One region of the Planococcus sp. ANT_H30 genome, then DNA from elsewhere that is predicted to be linked to it. Evidence: riboswitches for the same ligand, from Rfam matches in the RefSeq annotation. Region 1 holds a riboswitch; each other region holds the start of a gene.
What was found. Region 1 has a riboswitch for lysine ahead of FQ085_RS11900 (Na+/H+ antiporter NhaC family protein). Riboswitches for the same ligand answer to the same signal wherever they lie in the genome.

Region 1 (5,623 bases):
TTTTTATCAGCACTTGTCAACTCCGTTACCCATATCTCATTAGGAAACGTGCCATGGATTTATACGCTAGCCGTTGTTCCAGGTGCATACATGGGTGCGAAAATAGGTGCGAAGTTAAACAAGCGCCTGAATTCGGAAATGCTGGTGACCATTTTGCGTATTGTCCTTTTGATTCTCGGGTTGCGATCGATTTATGAAGGAATATTTAGTTCTTAAAGAGGTGTTTTCATGAGTGAAACTATTCATATTTATCATACAAATGATTTGCATAGCCATTTTACAAATTGGCCACAGATTAAATCGTTTTTAGCTGAACGAAAAAGATGGCACGAAGAAGAAGGCGACGTCTGTCTTATTTTAGATATTGGTGACCATGTTGATCGTTCGCATCCTTATACAGAAGGCACAGCAGGCAAAGGCAATGTGCAATTACTAAACGAAGCGCAATACGATGCTGTGACGATTGGCAATAACGAAGGCATTACACTGTCAAAAGAAGAGCTTGCTGATTTGTATGTTCAAGCCGATTTTAAAGTGGTGGTGTCAAATTTATTTGATTTGCGTGGCAATCGACCTCAATGGGCTAAGCCCTATCATATTATCCGTACAACAAACGGAAAACGGATTGGATTAGTGGGTGCAACCGCAGAGTTTACGCCTTTTTATCATAAACTGGGTTGGCGACTTACAGATGCCAAAGAATCTATTATTCAAGCAGTAAAAGAAATTGAAGAACACACGGATTTAATTATTTGCTTATCACATCTTGGCATTAAAGAAGACGAGTTATTGGCGGATCTTTGTCCACAAATCAATATTATTTTGGGGGCACATACGCATCATGTTTTTCATGAAGGCAAATGGCAAGGGGACACTTTGCTAGGTGCTGCAGGAAAATTCGGTGTTTACGTTGGTCATATTGCTGTAGCAGAAGCATTTGAAAAAACCACTGCGCAACTCGTTGAAGTGTCTCGGTTACGCGAAGAACAAGAAGGATTTGATGAACGGCTAATCGAGCAGGGAAAAATACAAATGAACGAGTTAGTTTTTCATAGCGACAAGACGCTAAAAGCAGAGTGGTTTAAAGATTCAGAGCTGGCAACTTTGTTTGGACAAGCGCTGATTGAATTTACAGAAGCCGATTGTGCGTTATTTAATGCCGGAATATTTATGGAAGATATGGCAAAAGGTGCGATGACTCGCTACAACTTTCATCAAATGCTGCCTCATCCAATCAACCCTTGTCTTGTCGAGCTAAGCGGAGCCGAGTTAAAGGAGATTTATTTGCAGTCTTTGAACTCAGAATGGCCACAGCTCGAGTTAAAAGGAATGGGATTCCGTGGCGCGGTGTTTGGCAAGATGATTCATTTGAATATGGAAATTATAAATCACCGGTTTTATATCAATGGGCAACTAGCAGTGCACGATCAAACTTACCGATTGGTTACGTTAGACATGTTAACGTTTGGCTACTTTTTTCCAAGCTTGAAAAGAGCGGCTAAGACATATTTTATGCCAGAGTTTCTGCGTGATGTGTTTAGCGAGTATTTTCATAGCAAAGCCTTGAAGTAGAAGGCCTATTCGGAATATAAACGCAGTTGATTTTATGGTGATTTTGGGCTATGCTAATAAAGAAATATATATTGGTGGGTAGAGGCTGCAGGACTGATCAGTAAGATGCGCGAGTTTGACCGCGTTGAACGCATCTGAAAGGAAGTTTTGCCGAAATCGATTTTCTAGGTCTAAGAAGATGGATTGGGGTCATTCTAAATAAGAATGTCACTGTCATTTGAGCAACAGCTTAAATGGGGAGCTACAGGGTTGTTTGATGTTCTAATGCACAGACGAATTGTAGAAGGCTGACTTTATCCAATTGGAGAGGTCGGCTTTTTTTATCTCATTTTTAACCCATCAAAAATTAGGAGGAGTTTTTATGGAGAATACGATTTTTTCGATTTTGCCGCCGATTATTGCAATCGTTATGGTACTTTTAACGCGTCGTGTGCTATTGTCGCTAGGTACCGGTATTGTAGCAGCAGCTGTAATATTGACATGGTTTGCACCACTTGATGCCTTACAAGAGCTTGTAACATCATTTACGATTATTTTTTGGGATGAAGGTTTCAACGCTTACAACGTCTTTATCATTCTTTTCTTGTTGTTGCTTGGCATTATTACAGCATTCGTTAGTTTATCAGGAGGCAGCCATGCTTTCGCTGAATGGGCTTCCACACGTATCAAGTCGCGAAGAGGGGCGAAGGTTCTAACAGTAGTTCTTGGAATTGTGATCTTCATCGATGACTATTTCAATGCTTTAGCTGTAGGACAAGTTGCACGTCCAATTACTGATCGTTATAAAGTGTCACGCGCTAAGCTCGCGTACTTTATCGATTCGACTGCTGCACCTGTTTGTGTCGTTTCTCCCGTATCAAGTTGGGGAGCTGCAATTATTGGGATTATTGCGACGATTTTAGCAGGACAAACTTTTGTTGAATATTCCGCATTAGAAGCTTTCCTGTGGATGGCACCGATGAACTTTTATGTAGTCGCTTCTCTAGCTATTGTCTTTTTTGTTGCTATTCGTGATGTTGATTTTGGTGAAATGAAGAAACATGAAGTGCTTGCGATTACGGAAGGACAACTTTTTGATCCTAACAAAACAATTCCAGGTGAAATGAAAGAAGATTTTCCAACTCATTCACATGGACATGTTAGAGATTTATTACTACCAATTTTATTGTTGATTGTTGGTACAGTAGGGGCAATGATTTGGACGGGCTATCAGAACGCAGATCAAGTATTTGATATTTGGTTGATTTTTGAAAATACAGATGTGCCAGCTTCCTTATTAACAGGTGGTGTGCTAGGCGCATTAACGTCCATTATCTTATACGTTATGCAAATGAAAAAGAACGAAACAGCTAATGTGGGCTGGATTGGCAAAGGCATTTGGGCAGGTATCAAATCAATGATGGGTGCAGTGCTAATCTTGATTTTTGCTTGGTCGCTGACTTCTTTGATCGGGTTACTTGAAACGGGTGCATATTTAGCAGGCGTTGTGTCTGAAGGCAATGTTCCGACAGCTATTCTTCCCGTTTTACTGTTTGTGTTAGCGGGTGTTATGGCTTTTTCTACAGGAACATCGTGGGGGTCTTTCGGTATCTTATTACCGATTGCCGGTACAATTATGATTGAGGCTGACCCATCCTTATTATTGCCAGCGTTATCAGCAGTGTTAGCAGGAGCGGTTTTTGGTGATCATTGTTCACCGATTTCCGATACGACGATCTTGTCTTCGACAGGAGCGGGAAGCAATCATATGGACCATGTCTTAACTCAGATACCGTATGCGTTAACCGCTGCAGGTATCGCTGCAATTGGGTACATTGTCATAGGTTTCACTGGTTCGCTATTGATTTCGTTAGGCGTAGTCTTAGCCGTGTTAGCCGTTCTCTTTGTTGTCTGGTCACAACGAACAACTATTATTGAAAAACAACAAAATATATAATGAAATCAAGGCAGAGAAGCTATTTCTCTGCCTTTTTACTTTTGCCGCAATAGTTTTTTTAAATTATATTGTGAAATCGTCTTTACATTAAAGCGCTCTCTCGGTATACTATTTTTAGATTAGTTAATAATCTGAAAACAAACAAAATTCCTATTTTTATGTAAATAGAATGGGAATACAGAGGGGGAAGAGTGATGGAACGTTCGCAATGGGGTACACGTGCCGGCTTTATCATGGCAGCTGTCGGCTCTGCAGTAGGTTTAGGTAACATTTGGCGTTTTCCGTATGTTGCCTTTGAAAATGGTGGGGGTGCCTTTTTCATACCATATCTATTTGCATTATTAACTGCCGGTATACCAATTTTAATCCTTGAATTTACGATTGGTCATAAGTACCGAGGTTCTGCACCATTATCATTCTTTAGAATGGGTGGTAAAAAACTAGAATGGCTTGGTTGGTGGGCAGTATTTGTGTCCTTCATTATATCTGTGTACTATGCCGTTATTATCGCTTGGGCAATGCGCTATACTATATTTTCAATCAATCAGGCATGGGGCACAGATACACAAGATTTCTTATTCAATGAATTTTTGCAACTGACAGTTAGCCCAGGGCAAACAGGTGGAATTGTTTGGGGCGTATTTATTCCTCTAGTGCTGGTCTGGGTCATTACACTCGGAATTTTGCTTGCAGGAGTGAAAAAAGGAATTGAAGTGGCTAACCGGATTTTCATTCCAACTTTAGTCGTCATTTTCTTGGCAGTAGTTATTCGTGCAGTTACACTGGACGGGGCATTGGTAGGACTAGAAGCATTCTTCCAACCAGATTTTAGCGCTATTATGGATCCGTCGGTTTGGGTCGCAGCTTATGGACATATATTCTTTAGTTTATCTGTCGCATTTGCCATTATGATTACGTACTCAAGCTATCTTCCTAAAAAGTCGGACATTACAAATAACGCTTTTATCACAGGTTTTGCCAACTCAAGCTTTGAATTATTAGCTGGTATCGGTGTTTTCGCAGCTCTTGGGTTTATGGCATCGCAACAAGGTGTTGAAGTAAGTGAAGTAGCAACAGCCGGTGTTGGATTGGCATTTGTGGTATTCCCACAAATTATCAATGAATTTCCAGGATTCAACGGATTGTTCGGCGTATTGTTCTTCTTGTCGTTAACACTCGCTGGATTGACGTCTTTGATGTCAATTACTGAAACTTATGTCGCTGGGTTTTCTGAGAAGTTCGGTATTTCTCGTAGAAAATCTGTTCTTTTCGGAGGCGGACTTGCAGCATTGATTTCAATTCTCTTTGCAACACAAGGCGGATTGTTCTTCTTGGATCTTGCAGATTACTTTATCAACCAATTTGGTGTTGCAGCAATCGGACTAGTAGAAGTGGTGCTAGTCGTTTGGGTGTTCCGCAAAGCAGATACACTTAAAGCACATGCTAACGAAATCTCGGATATTCATTTGGGTGGCTGGTGGAAATTCAGTCTCGGCATCATTACACCAATCGTTTTAGGTTATATGATGTTCGGTTTACTCAAGCTAAACATTCTGAAAGAGTTTGATACTGAAACTGGAAACTACGAAGGGTACTCAGATATGTTTACCTTATCAGGAGGCGTAGCAGTTGCTTCCGCTGCAATCATTTTCGGAGTTCTATTCTCTCTTGCAAAATGGCATAAAGAACAGGGAGAATATGACGAGCGCAATTAAAAGGAGGAGTATCATATGACTGTAAGTTCAATTGTGGTAATGATTATCGGCATGGTCATTATTTGGGGTGGCTTGGCTGCTAGCATCATTCATGCAGTCAGTAGCAGCAAAAAGAACAAGTCGAAAAATGCTGCAAACAACGTATAATTTACAAGCCCAGAAACTTTTGGTTTCTGGGCTTTTTCATGTCTTTAGAGAGAGACGTGAACTTGTGAGGAACAAACCTTTATGATACATTTGGAGTACAATAGGATTCCATTCACAAATCAGATAGACAGGGGACGATGTGCATGTCAACAAAACAAGAGCATCTTAGAAAGCCCGATTGGTTAAAGATCAAACTCAACACCAATGAAAACTATACAGATTTAAAAAAGATGATGAGAGAAAATAACCTCAA
Region 2 (5,623 bases), on a different contig from region 1:
CATCATGTTAAAGTCAGCTTCAGCAGCTGCTCCGATTGCAACTTGGAATCTTGTTTCAAAGATGTGCCAAGCGATAAAGACTACTAGGAAGACTCCTGTATAGCGCTGTGCAACAAACAACATATTGCGCATATAGCTATAATGCCCAGGATTGTTCTTCGCAGTAAACGCTATGTATAGGCCGTAGAACGCATGATACAAAATCGGCAGGTAAATGACAAAGATCTCCAGGAAAATGACGAATGGAAGATGTGCCAAAAAGTAAGATGCCTTGTTGAATGCCTCTTCCCCCTGTGTAGCAAAATGGTTGACAATTAGGTGCTGCGTTAAGAATATACCGATAGGAATAATTCCCAACAATGAGTGCAGCCTACGCATAAAAAATTCACGATTGTTATCCAAAATTTTACCCCCCTCAAAACATTAATTGGTAGCGTCCAAGACAGACGTTTCGTATGACTGTACCTGAAGCCACGCACCATCATGATACAATAATATGACATATTTATTGTACTCCCCCCCTCAAGGAGCGTCAAGGCAACATAACTCCTTTAAACCGATAGCGCTTATGGATTTCGCAGGCGATTACCTTCTATCTAGAGGAAATGTATCGAAATAGAATCGATTTAACAGCATTCCGGAAAAAAGCGATTCTCTAATTGAGAATCGCTCCTTCCGACTATTCTAGTACAAACCACTGTGTAGACATCATTACTATATTAGCATTGAGAATTTGAACATTTTGTGAATTTTTTCACTAGCTTTTATCACATAAAGAATTCATTATTTATGAGTGGACTTCTACCGCAGCCAATCCGTACGCTGCATGTAAAGCATTCGCTGATTTGTTCATATCTACTTCTGGTACAACGACTGAAATTTTTATTTCAGAGGTACTAACCATCTTCACCGGAACTTCTTCGCTTCTTAAAATATCGAACATCCGAGCTGCGACTCCAGGATTCGATACCATCCCTGAACCTACAATCGACACTTTCGATAAGCCGACTTCTACATTCAGTGTCAGAAAACCAATGGCATCTTGTGCTTCCGTTAAAACTCGGCGTGTTTCTTCAAGGCTTTCCTGGCTAATAGAAAAAGAGACAGACGGTGGAAATTCATCACTGATGCTTTGAACAATAATATCCACATCAATGTGATTTTCAGCAAGCTTTGTAAAAATAGTAGCAAGAGATCCGTTGAATGGCTTTTTGTAACTCACAGTTACGCGCGCTATTCCTGGTTCGAATGCCACACCTCTAACGATTAAATTTTTCTCCACAGTGATCACCTCTTGTATGATTGTGCCAGGCTCGTCTGAATAACTTGCTCTGACAGATAATGGGACGTTATTGTTTTTTGCGAATTCGACCGCTCTCGGATGTAGTACGCCCGCTCCGAGATTAGCAAGTTCCAACATTTCATCATAAGAAATTTGTTGTAACTTGCGTGCACCTGTTACATACCGTGGATCTGACGTATAGACACCGTTAACATCTGTATAAATCTCACATTTTTCCGCTTTTAGTGCTGCAGCAAGCGCAACGGCAGTCGTATCCGATCCACCGCGACCAAGGGTTGTAATATTACCAATTGTATCCACTCCTTGAAAACCGGCAACCACACAAAGATAACCATTTTCCAACACACGTTCAAGACGTTCTGTATTTATTTTAATGATGCGTGCATTACGTGGTACGGATTCTGTTTCAATTCCTGCCTGCCATCCAGTAAAAGATAGAGCTTCATGACCCAGTTTCTTGAAAGCCATCGCCAATAACGAAATCGTAATTTGCTCACCTGTTGCCAGTAACATATCCATTTCTCGCTTTGGCGGTTCCGCTGATATTTCTCCCGCTAATCCGAGCAACGTATCAGTTGTCTTACCCATCGCCGAAACAACAATGACTACGCGTTTGCCTGCTTGTTTTTCACGAATAGCTCGTTTGGCAACTCCGATAATTTTTTCTGGAGTCGCGACAGAAGTTCCTCCAAATTTCATGACGATCGTTTTCATTCCATCCACTCCCACATTTAGTATGTGGCCCTCAAAATGACTAGCGATCATGCCACTAGACACAAAAAAAGGTAGCTCCCCGCAACCGCGGGAAACTACCTCTTATCATGTACGAAAAAAACGTCCATGTGAGATAGCCCTCCAGAGATTGACTCTGACAGCTCTGCACTTGTTAAATGCAGAACCAGCATGCGTAATAGCAGTCATACGCACACTTCGGCGACCATCCCTTTCACCATCCTTCGTAGATTCTGCAAATCTCCAGATGCTTACTATTGACGTTCGCGCCTCTATCATCACTTTTCCAAGTGATTTACTTATTCTTACTTATTCTTCTACGATACCATGTTACGACTCGCTTGGCAATGTGCCTTGTTTAAAATGCTGTTCAATAGAGATTGCTAGCGCTTCTGGCATTCCTGCCTCTTGGATTTGTTCTACTGATGCTTCTTTGATTTTTTTAACAGAACCAAAATGTTTCAGTAGCTGTTGCTTACGTTTGGGGCCAACCCCTTCAAGCCCATCAAGTGCTGATTGAATTGAATTTTTTCCACGTAACTGACGGTGAAACGTAATAACAAAACGGTGGACTTCGTCTTGAATCCGTTGAAGCAAGTAAAAAGCTTCACTCGTCCGTTTTAGTGGCACAATTTCAGCAGGTGAACCATACAGCAATTGAGAAGTTTGGTGCTTAGCGTCTTTTGCTAGACCCGCAATTGGGATAGATAAACCGAGTTCATCTTCTAAAATTTCACGTGCCGACTCCATTTGTCCTTTTCCTCCATCAATAACAATCAGGTCAGGTAAAGGTAAACCGTCCTTCAATACACGTGAATAACGTCGACGGATAACTTCTCGCATCGCCGCGTAATCATCCGGCTTTGACGCATTCCGAGTCTTGTATTTGCGGTAGTCTTTTTTAGAAGGCTTGCCATCAATAAACGTAATCATTGCAGATACTGCATCAGCGCCTTGAATATGCGAGTTATCAAAAGCTTCGATGCGAAGAGGCACTTCAATATTCATCGCCTCACCCAAATCTGTACACGCGCCAATGGTTCGTTCTTCTTGTCGTTCTAACAATTGGAATTTTTCTTTAATGGCCACTTCCGCATTTTTCTTAGCAAGTGCCACCAGCTCTTTTTTCTTGCCTCGTTGTGGAACGAGTACACGAACGCCTAGCCATTCTTTTAACATATCCGGATCATCCGCTTCAGGAATTAAAATTTCACTCGGTTTCACATGGTTGGCTTTTTCATAAAATTGCCCGAGATACGTTAAAAATTCCTCTTCCGGATCGCGGTACAAGGGGAAAAGCGATACGTCTCGTTCAATTAGTTTGCCTTGTCGCACAAAAAAGACTTGCACACACATCCAGCCTTTATCAACAGCATACGCAAAAACGTCGCGATTGGTAAAATCATTCATCGCCATTTTTTGTTTTTCCATCACCGTTTCAATCATATTAATTTGATCACGGTATTCTTTTGCGCGTTCAAATTCCAGATTTTCTGCCGCTTCCGACATTTTTGCGACCAATTGCACTTTAACTTCACGGAATCCACCGTTTAAAAACTTTGTAATGCCATCAATCATCTCTTGATAGGTTTCTTTTTCAACCGGTTTAACACACGGTGCTAAACATTGACCTAAATGATAATACAGACATACTCGGTCAGGCATGGTATGACATTTCCGCAACGGGTACAAGCGGTCCAGTAGTTTTTTTGTTTCTGCTGCTGCGTAGGCGTTTGGATAAGGCCCAAAATATTTCCCTTTATCTTTTTTTACTTGTCTTGTCGTGATCAGCTTCGGATGACGCTCTCCTGTAATTTTTAAGTACGGGTAGCTTTTATCATCTTTTAGCATAATGTTATACTTCGGATCGTATTTTTTAATCAAGTTCAATTCGAGAATTAATGCTTCTTTATCAGAAGACGTAATAATATACTCAAAATCCTCTATTTCATTCACCAAACGTTGTGTTTTGGTATCATGACTTCCCGTAAAATAAGAACGCACACGATTTTTGAGAACTTTTGCCTTTCCTACATAAATTACCATATTCTGGCGATCTTTCATCAAATAACAGCCTGGTTGATCAGGCAATATTGCCAATTTGTGTCGAATCAATTCGTTTGCCATTTTATCACCCTATTAAAAAACCGGGTACCATCACTGGACCCGGTTAAGAATTATGCGTGTTTTTCAACCAATTCAGCTAATGCTTCTTTTGGTCGGAAACCAACTACTTTATCAACTGTTTCGCCGTCTTTCATCAATAACAAAGTTGGAATTGACATGATGCCATAGTTTCCAGCTGTTTCTTGGTTTTGATCCACATCAACTTTTACGATTTTAACTTTATCGCTCATTTCAGCGTCCAATTCTTCTAGCACAGGAGCAATCATTTTACATGGTCCGCACCAAGTTGCCCAAAAATCTACTAAAACGAGTCCTTCTGCTACTTCTTGTGAAAAGTTCTGATCTGTACCGTGTACAATTGCCATGAATAATTCCTCCTTATGATTAACCAAACTATATTCAAAGTATATCATGCGTTAAAAACACTAGCTATTTTTTTGCCTACTCCTCTATTACCCAGCAGATCAGTGGGCTAAACGAAAACAGATTGCTTCCGTCCTAACAGTTGCTTTCCTACAGCAGTCGCTACTTCTTCAAGCCACTCATTAGTAAAAATCCTCAGACAAAAACAGATGACGAGTTTTTGTTTTTCTCGCCACCTGTTTAAGTTTTAAAAGTAAGCGATTAGCCACTTTTTGTAATTACATTACTTTCTTAAATTCTTCTGTCAGCATGGGAATAACTTCAAACAAATCTCCGACAATGCCGTAATCTGCTACTTTGAAGATATTTGCTTCTGGGTCTTTGTTGATTGCTACGATGACTTTCGAGTTAGACATCCCCGCCATATGTTGGATAGCTCCAGAAATACCAGCTGCGATATATAGGTCAGGTGTTACCACTTTTCCTGTTTGTCCAATTTGAAGTGAGTAATCGCAATAATCTGCGTCACAAGCTCCGCGAGATGCACCGACTGCACCACCAAGAAGATTAGCTAATTCTTGTAAAGGTTCAAATCCTTCTGTGCTCTTGACGCCACGGCCTCCAGCTACGATAACTTTCGCTTCCGAAAGATCGACACCTTCAGTTGATTTGCGCACAACATTTTTAATAATCGTGCGCAGGTTTGTAATATCCACAGCCAACGAATTAACTTCACCTGAACGTTCTTGTCTTTCAAGTGGCGCAATATTGTTCGAACGCACTGTAATAAAGTCAATGCCGTCTTTTAGTTTCACTTTTTCAAACGCTTTACCAGAGAAAATCGGGCGGATAAATACAGCTTCGTCGCCTTCTCCTTCAATGTCCGTAACATCTGAAATTAAGCCAGCTTGTAATTTAGAAGCGATTTTGGGCGCCAAGTCTTTGCCAACTGATGTATGACCAAAAACGAGACCTTCTGGTTTTTCTTGTTCGACAACTGCCATGAAAGCTTGACCATAGCCGTCAGATGTATATGATTTCAAATGCGGATGTTCAACTGTTACGACACGGTCTGCGCCATATGCCACAAGTTCAGCA
Region 3 (5,623 bases), on a different contig from region 1:
ATGGAGACCTTTCATTCGTTACTGGATTATGCAGCTGTTTCCTATACAGAAGCCTACACAGTTTCATATCGACGAAAATTGAACTGCGCAAGAAAAGAATTTCTTGAACTTTCCTCACCCGTTGTCCCGGTCAGTGATCAGATTGCCGTTTTACCACTAGTGGGTAGCATTGAAATGGACCGAGCTCGCTATATACTGGAGAAAACCTTACTAGCAGCAAATCAACTAAAAATTACGGTATTGATTGTAGATTTGTCAGGTGTCGTGAGAGTCGACTCAATCGTTGCAGAACAAATTATTAAAATCATCCAGTCGCTAAAGCTCGTAGGTATACGCTCGGTTCTCACGGGAATCCGTCCAGAAATTGCAGCGATGCTTATTGGTATTGGAGTTGATTTAAAAGACATTGAAATTGGTGGCAGCCTGAAACGTGTCTTACATCAGATGAATGTCACTTAACTAAAAAAACGCTGAAGTTCCTAGACTTCAGCGTTTTTTTTTAGTTAGTCAATTTGTTACTGCTTCTGAATGCAGACTGGGTAAAGACTTGTGTAACGTCAGGGTTTCTTCGTCAGTCAGTGCAATCATTGGTAACCGAACGCCCCCAGTCGAAACACCTGTCATGTGCAGTGCTGCTTTGATTGGAGATGGATTTGGCGCAGCGAACAATGCTTTCATTGTTGGCAATAACCGTCTATGAATAGCTGCTGCTGTTTTCACATCACCTGTTTTAAAACTCGTAATCATGTCTTGCATATCGTTGCCGATAATATGTGCAGCAACCGAAACGATGCCCGCACCACCGATAGACAGCATCGGTAAAGTCAGACTGTCATCGCCGCTATAGACAGTAAAAGATTCAGCTGTGTGTTCAATAATTTCTGAAGCAGCATCCAAATCACCGCTCGCTTCTTTAATAGAAACGATATTGTTAATTTGAGACAAGCGGATGACGGTTTCTGGAAGCAAGTTAACGACGCTACGTCCTGGAATGTTATAGAGCATGACAGGTAGATGAGTCGACTCCGCAATGGCTTGGAAATGTTGGAACATGCCTTCTTGTGAAGGTTTATTGTAATAAGGCGTAACTAGCATAATGCCATCTACGCCGACTTTCTCTGCTTGTTGAGTCAAAGAAATCGATGCCCGCGTATTGTTCGAGCCGGTTCCTGCGATGACCGGAATCCGTCCGGCAACAGTGTTGACGGTAAACTCGAACAATTCTACTTTTTCCTCTATCGATAAAGTTGGCGATTCGCCTGTGGTTCCTGCGACGACAAGACCGTCAGATCCATTAGCAATCAAGTGCTCGATTAAGTTTTGCGTTGCCGGAAAATCAATTTCCTCGTATTGGTCGAATGGTGTTACCATTGCTGTAATTACTTGGCCGAAATTCATACAGAACACACCCTTTTCTAATTTTTTTCGAAGCTTAGAGGTGAGAGGCCAGTCAGGAACAAACAAAAAAGCAGCAACAGGAGGTCCTGTTGCTGCAGTAGAAACAATGTTTACCATTTGCTCCTGTGCATCAGATAGCCCTCCATATAGTTTCCTATATGACAGTCCTGCATTTATTAAATGCAGACCCAGCGCACGGAAATGTGAGATCTCCGCCACTTCGGCAAATCCCCCTTTCGGCAAACGTCAACGGATCTCATCATCCTCGTTTTGCGTACTAATGGTTTTTGCGCCTCTATCCTACTCTTGTAAAAACAAGAGCAAGAAATATTGAATTAGCTGTACTATAACAAATGTTTCTATTAATTGCAAGATGAAGAACGTAAAAAATTATAGCCGAGGAGAGATAGAATGAGTGAGCAAGCCTATGACCAACTGCTAGTGATTGCAACAACAGGAAACCAGCAAGGATTTAACGCCTCTTTGCATCATAATCGTTATGAGCCTACACCTTACGATTTACTCGACAAATTGTTTGAGCATTATAGCCTGTCTCCTGAAGATTGTATCGTTGATGTTGGTTGTGGAAAAGGGCGCTTGAATTTTTATGTGCATCATTTTTTTGGTGTAAAAAGTGTAGGCATCGAAATGAATCCGACATTTTACACAGAAGCCCTCGAAAATAAAAAACAGTACGCGAAAAAGCACAAAGGTGCAGAGTTTCACATTAACTTTTGTAATTGCTTAGCTCAGAAATACCCAGTTACAGCAGACGATACCGTATTCTATTTCTTTAACCCTTTTTCAGTGGCGATATTCATCGCATTTGTGAATAAAATTTTAGCTTCAGTCGAAAAATCTCCACGGACGGTAGACGTGATTTTGTTTTTTGCCTCTCAAGATTACAGTGATTATCTGGAAACTAACGGAGTTTTTCAGCTAATAGAAGAAATTCAATTGTCGGATTTCCATAAAGATCCGCGCGAACGATTTTTAATTTATCGATTGTCTAAAATGGATTAGAACTAGTGCTCTAAAGGGTATGTTTACAGTAAAACAATTGTGAAACGAGGGACCCCTATGGAATGGAAAGGTAGAAAAGCCAGTAGAAACGTTGAAGATAGGCGAGGGAAAGGTGGAGCGCTAGTAGCAGGAGGCGGCATCGGCGGTATTTTAATTGTGTTATTAGTGGCTTTTTTAGGAGGCGACCCAGGTGTCATTCTTGATCAATTGGGTGGATCCTCAGGAACGACTTCAAACCAGTCTTACGAATCAACTCCACAAGAAGAAGAATTGGCTGAATTTGTGTCAGTCGTTCTAGCGGATACGGAACAAGTTTGGACAGAAGTTTTTAAAGAAGAAGGCATGGAATATGTTGAGCCGACACTCGTTTTGTATAGTGGCAGCGTCGAGTCTGCCTGTGGAACAGCAGGCGCAGCCGTCGGACCCTTTTATTGTCCAGGCGATTACAAACTTTATATTGATTTGAGTTTTTACAATGACCTACAAACCCAATTTCAAGCACCCGGTGATTTTGCCATGGCGTATGTCGTGGCACACGAAGTTGGACACCACGTTCAAAATCTTCTTGGTGTTATGGAAGACGTGCAGCCACTTCGCAGCCAGCTTAGTGAAGAAGAATACAATAAAGTGCAAGTACGCTTGGAGTTGCAAGCGGATTATTTGTCAGGCGTCTGGGCCCACCATGCGCAAGGTATGGGCTATTTAGAAGAAGGTGACCTAGAAGAAGCATTGACAGCGGCAAGTGCGGTAGGGGATGACACCATTCAACAGCGGTCCCGTGGTTACGTTGTACCTGAGAGTTTTACACACGGTAGTTCCGAACAGCGCCAGCGATGGTTTAAAAAAGGCTTTCAAGCCGGTAATTTAAAAGAAGGCGACACGTTTAATGCAACTGATTTGTGATGGCACCTAAAGTGAAAATCACTTTTAGCATGCAAATAAAAGGGTGCAGCATTGATATTTTTGCTGATGTGATTCATTATATAAAATAGACAGTCTTTTCATTTCGTATGGAAAGAAATATAGCTCTGCGAAGGAAGTACAGCATGTTGGATGACAATATCACACGCCTAGAATACAACGGCAAAGAATTAATCCTAATCGGTACGGCACACGTTTCTAAAGCTAGTGCAGAGCAGGTGAAAGCCGTCATTGAAACCGAGCGACCGGATTCGGTATGCATCGAATTAGATGCGCAGCGCTATGAATCGGTAACTCAAGACAGCAAATGGAAAGAAACCGACATTTTCAAAGTGATCAAAGACAAAAAAGCAAGTTTGTTACTCATGAATTTGGCTATTTCCTCTTTTCAGAACCGTCTTGCAGATCAGTTTGGCATCAAACCTGGACAAGAAATGATTCAAGGGATTGCTTCTGCTAAAGAAACTGGCGCAGAATTGGTACTCGCTGACCGCAATATTCAAGTAACGTTTTCGCGCATTTGGGGCAATATCGGTTTTATGGGGAAAGCGCAATTGCTGACTTCCGTATTCTTTAGTATTTTCAGCAAAGAGACGATCTCAGAAGAAGATTTGGAAAAGATGAAGTCACAGGATACCCTCAACGCGGTAATGAATGATTTTACTCAATCTTTCCCTAAACTGAAAGAGCCGCTCATTGACGAACGAGACCAATATTTGGCGCAAAAAATTAAAGAAGCTCCTGGTCAAAAAATTGTCGCGGTTCTTGGTGCAGCGCATGTTCCAGGAATCATTAAAGAAGTCCACAACGAACACGATTTGGAAGAACTGTCAAAAGTTCCGGCCAAATCAAAGTGGCCGAAAGTTATCGGTTGGGCGATTCCCTTAGCATTGGTCGCTATGATTGCCATCACGTTTATGAATAACCCTGCGGCTGGTCTCGACCAAACGATTAGCTGGATCCTTTGGACCGCATGTCTTGGGGCAATAGGCGCTGCTGTAGCTTTCGGTCATCCATTAGCAATTCTCACTGCTTTTGTCGGGGGTCCGATCGGTGCACTACATCCATTGTTAGCGGCAGGCTGGTTTTCAGGACTTGCACAAGCCTATGTTCGTCGCCCGAACGTTGGGGATTTCCAAACCTTATCGAAGGACGTGTTTACGCTTAAAGGCTTTTGGGACAATAAAGTTACGCGTGTTCTACTAGTTGTGGTGTTAACAAATTTGGGTACGGCAGCAGGCAATGTAATTGGTGGATTAGACGTTATTCGTTTGTTTTTCCAAAACCTATAAGTAGATTTCCTACCGGACGGCGAAACTTTGCTGTCCGTTTTTTTGTTTTTCTATTGTTGCTGATAGTTTAAGAACGGGTATATATAACAAAAGACCATTAGAAATAAGGAGGCGCATGGAGATGAGCTTTTTTCTAGTAGGCATTTTACTGTGGTCGTTGGTCATTTTGTCCGTCGTGTTGGCAATAATTGGTTTCTGGAGGGGTTCATGGCAAGCGTTAGCCTGGAGCGGAATTGCTTTGCTTCCACCGATGCTACTTATTTATATGGGGGGAGATGGCGTTTGGTTCCAGTTTGGTATCTTGTTGCCGATCCTTTTGTTGGTTGCTGCTTTTTTGATGAAACAGCAAAAGACACCCAATTCGTAATCGGCTGGTAATTTCAGCCGATTTTTCTAAGCATGCCACTGGTAATTCCAAAGCCATAGTTATACAATTGTTATACAAAAATGCAGAGGAGACAGGCCAATGAAATATCTATTAGATCGAAGCAAGTTATTCATATTTTTAATTTTAATCTTATCGATCGTTGGGGCATATGTCTTTATCACATTACCGCAACGTGAGATTCCGGAAACCCCATCAAGCCTTGTTTTAATTTCAACAATTTTGCCAGGTGCAGGGCCTGAGGAAGTGGAAACGTCCATCACCAATCTGCTCGAGCGTGAAATCCAACAAGTAGATGGCATTGCATCGCTGCAATCCGTGTCTGCCAATTCTGCTTCCATCATTACATTGGAAATAGAAGATGGTGAGAATCCGGATGAGTTAATCAACAGCATCCAGCAACAAGTAGGAAATGCGACATCAGGATTTCCTGATAACGCATCAGAAACAACGGTGGAAAAACTAGATTTAACTTTCCCCTTAGTGTCGTACATGTTCTATGGGGATAAAGAAGAACTGAAAAGTATGGAAGATGCGTTAGCCACGCTTTCTGAAGAAGTAGAAGCCGTTTCAGGAGTTGCTGGAACAACGGTTATAGGATTAA

Region 2: another riboswitch for lysine. It lies ahead of FQ085_RS07515 (aspartate kinase); the one in region 1 lies ahead of FQ085_RS11900 (Na+/H+ antiporter NhaC family protein).
Region 3: another riboswitch for lysine. It lies ahead of dapA (4-hydroxy-tetrahydrodipicolinate synthase); the one in region 1 lies ahead of FQ085_RS11900 (Na+/H+ antiporter NhaC family protein).

The regions. Positions count from the first base shown of each region.
Region 1 covers NZ_VOBJ01000005.1:78,916-84,538, reverse strand. The annotation lists gene FQ085_RS11910 (sulfite exporter TauE/SafE family protein) at 1-216, shown strand, start outside; gene FQ085_RS11905 (bifunctional metallophosphatase/5'-nucleotidase) at 229-1,572, shown strand; lysine riboswitch at 1,644-1,824, shown strand; gene FQ085_RS11900 (Na+/H+ antiporter NhaC family protein) at 1,934-3,508, shown strand; gene FQ085_RS11895 (sodium-dependent transporter) at 3,703-5,223, shown strand; gene FQ085_RS11890 (methionine/alanine import family NSS transporter small subunit) at 5,239-5,370, shown strand; gene lipA (lipoyl synthase) at 5,514-5,623, shown strand, end outside.
Region 2 covers NZ_VOBJ01000002.1:322,154-327,776, forward strand. The annotation lists gene FQ085_RS07510 (succinate dehydrogenase cytochrome b558 subunit) at 1-402, opposite strand, end outside; gene FQ085_RS07515 (aspartate kinase) at 788-2,017, opposite strand; lysine riboswitch at 2,144-2,318, opposite strand; gene uvrC (excinuclease ABC subunit UvrC) at 2,366-4,162, opposite strand; gene trxA (thioredoxin) at 4,213-4,527, opposite strand; gene FQ085_RS07530 (electron transfer flavoprotein subunit alpha/FixB family protein) at 4,804-5,623, opposite strand, start outside.
Region 3 covers NZ_VOBJ01000001.1:1,125,328-1,130,950, reverse strand. The annotation lists gene FQ085_RS05325 (STAS domain-containing protein) at 1-459, shown strand, start outside; gene dapA (4-hydroxy-tetrahydrodipicolinate synthase) at 508-1,398, opposite strand; lysine riboswitch at 1,526-1,704, opposite strand; gene FQ085_RS05315 (class I SAM-dependent methyltransferase) at 1,810-2,421, shown strand; gene ypfJ (KPN_02809 family neutral zinc metallopeptidase) at 2,479-3,324, shown strand; gene FQ085_RS05305 (TraB/GumN family protein) at 3,468-4,634, shown strand; gene FQ085_RS05300 (hypothetical protein) at 4,756-5,001, shown strand; gene FQ085_RS05295 (efflux RND transporter permease subunit) at 5,101-5,623, shown strand, end outside.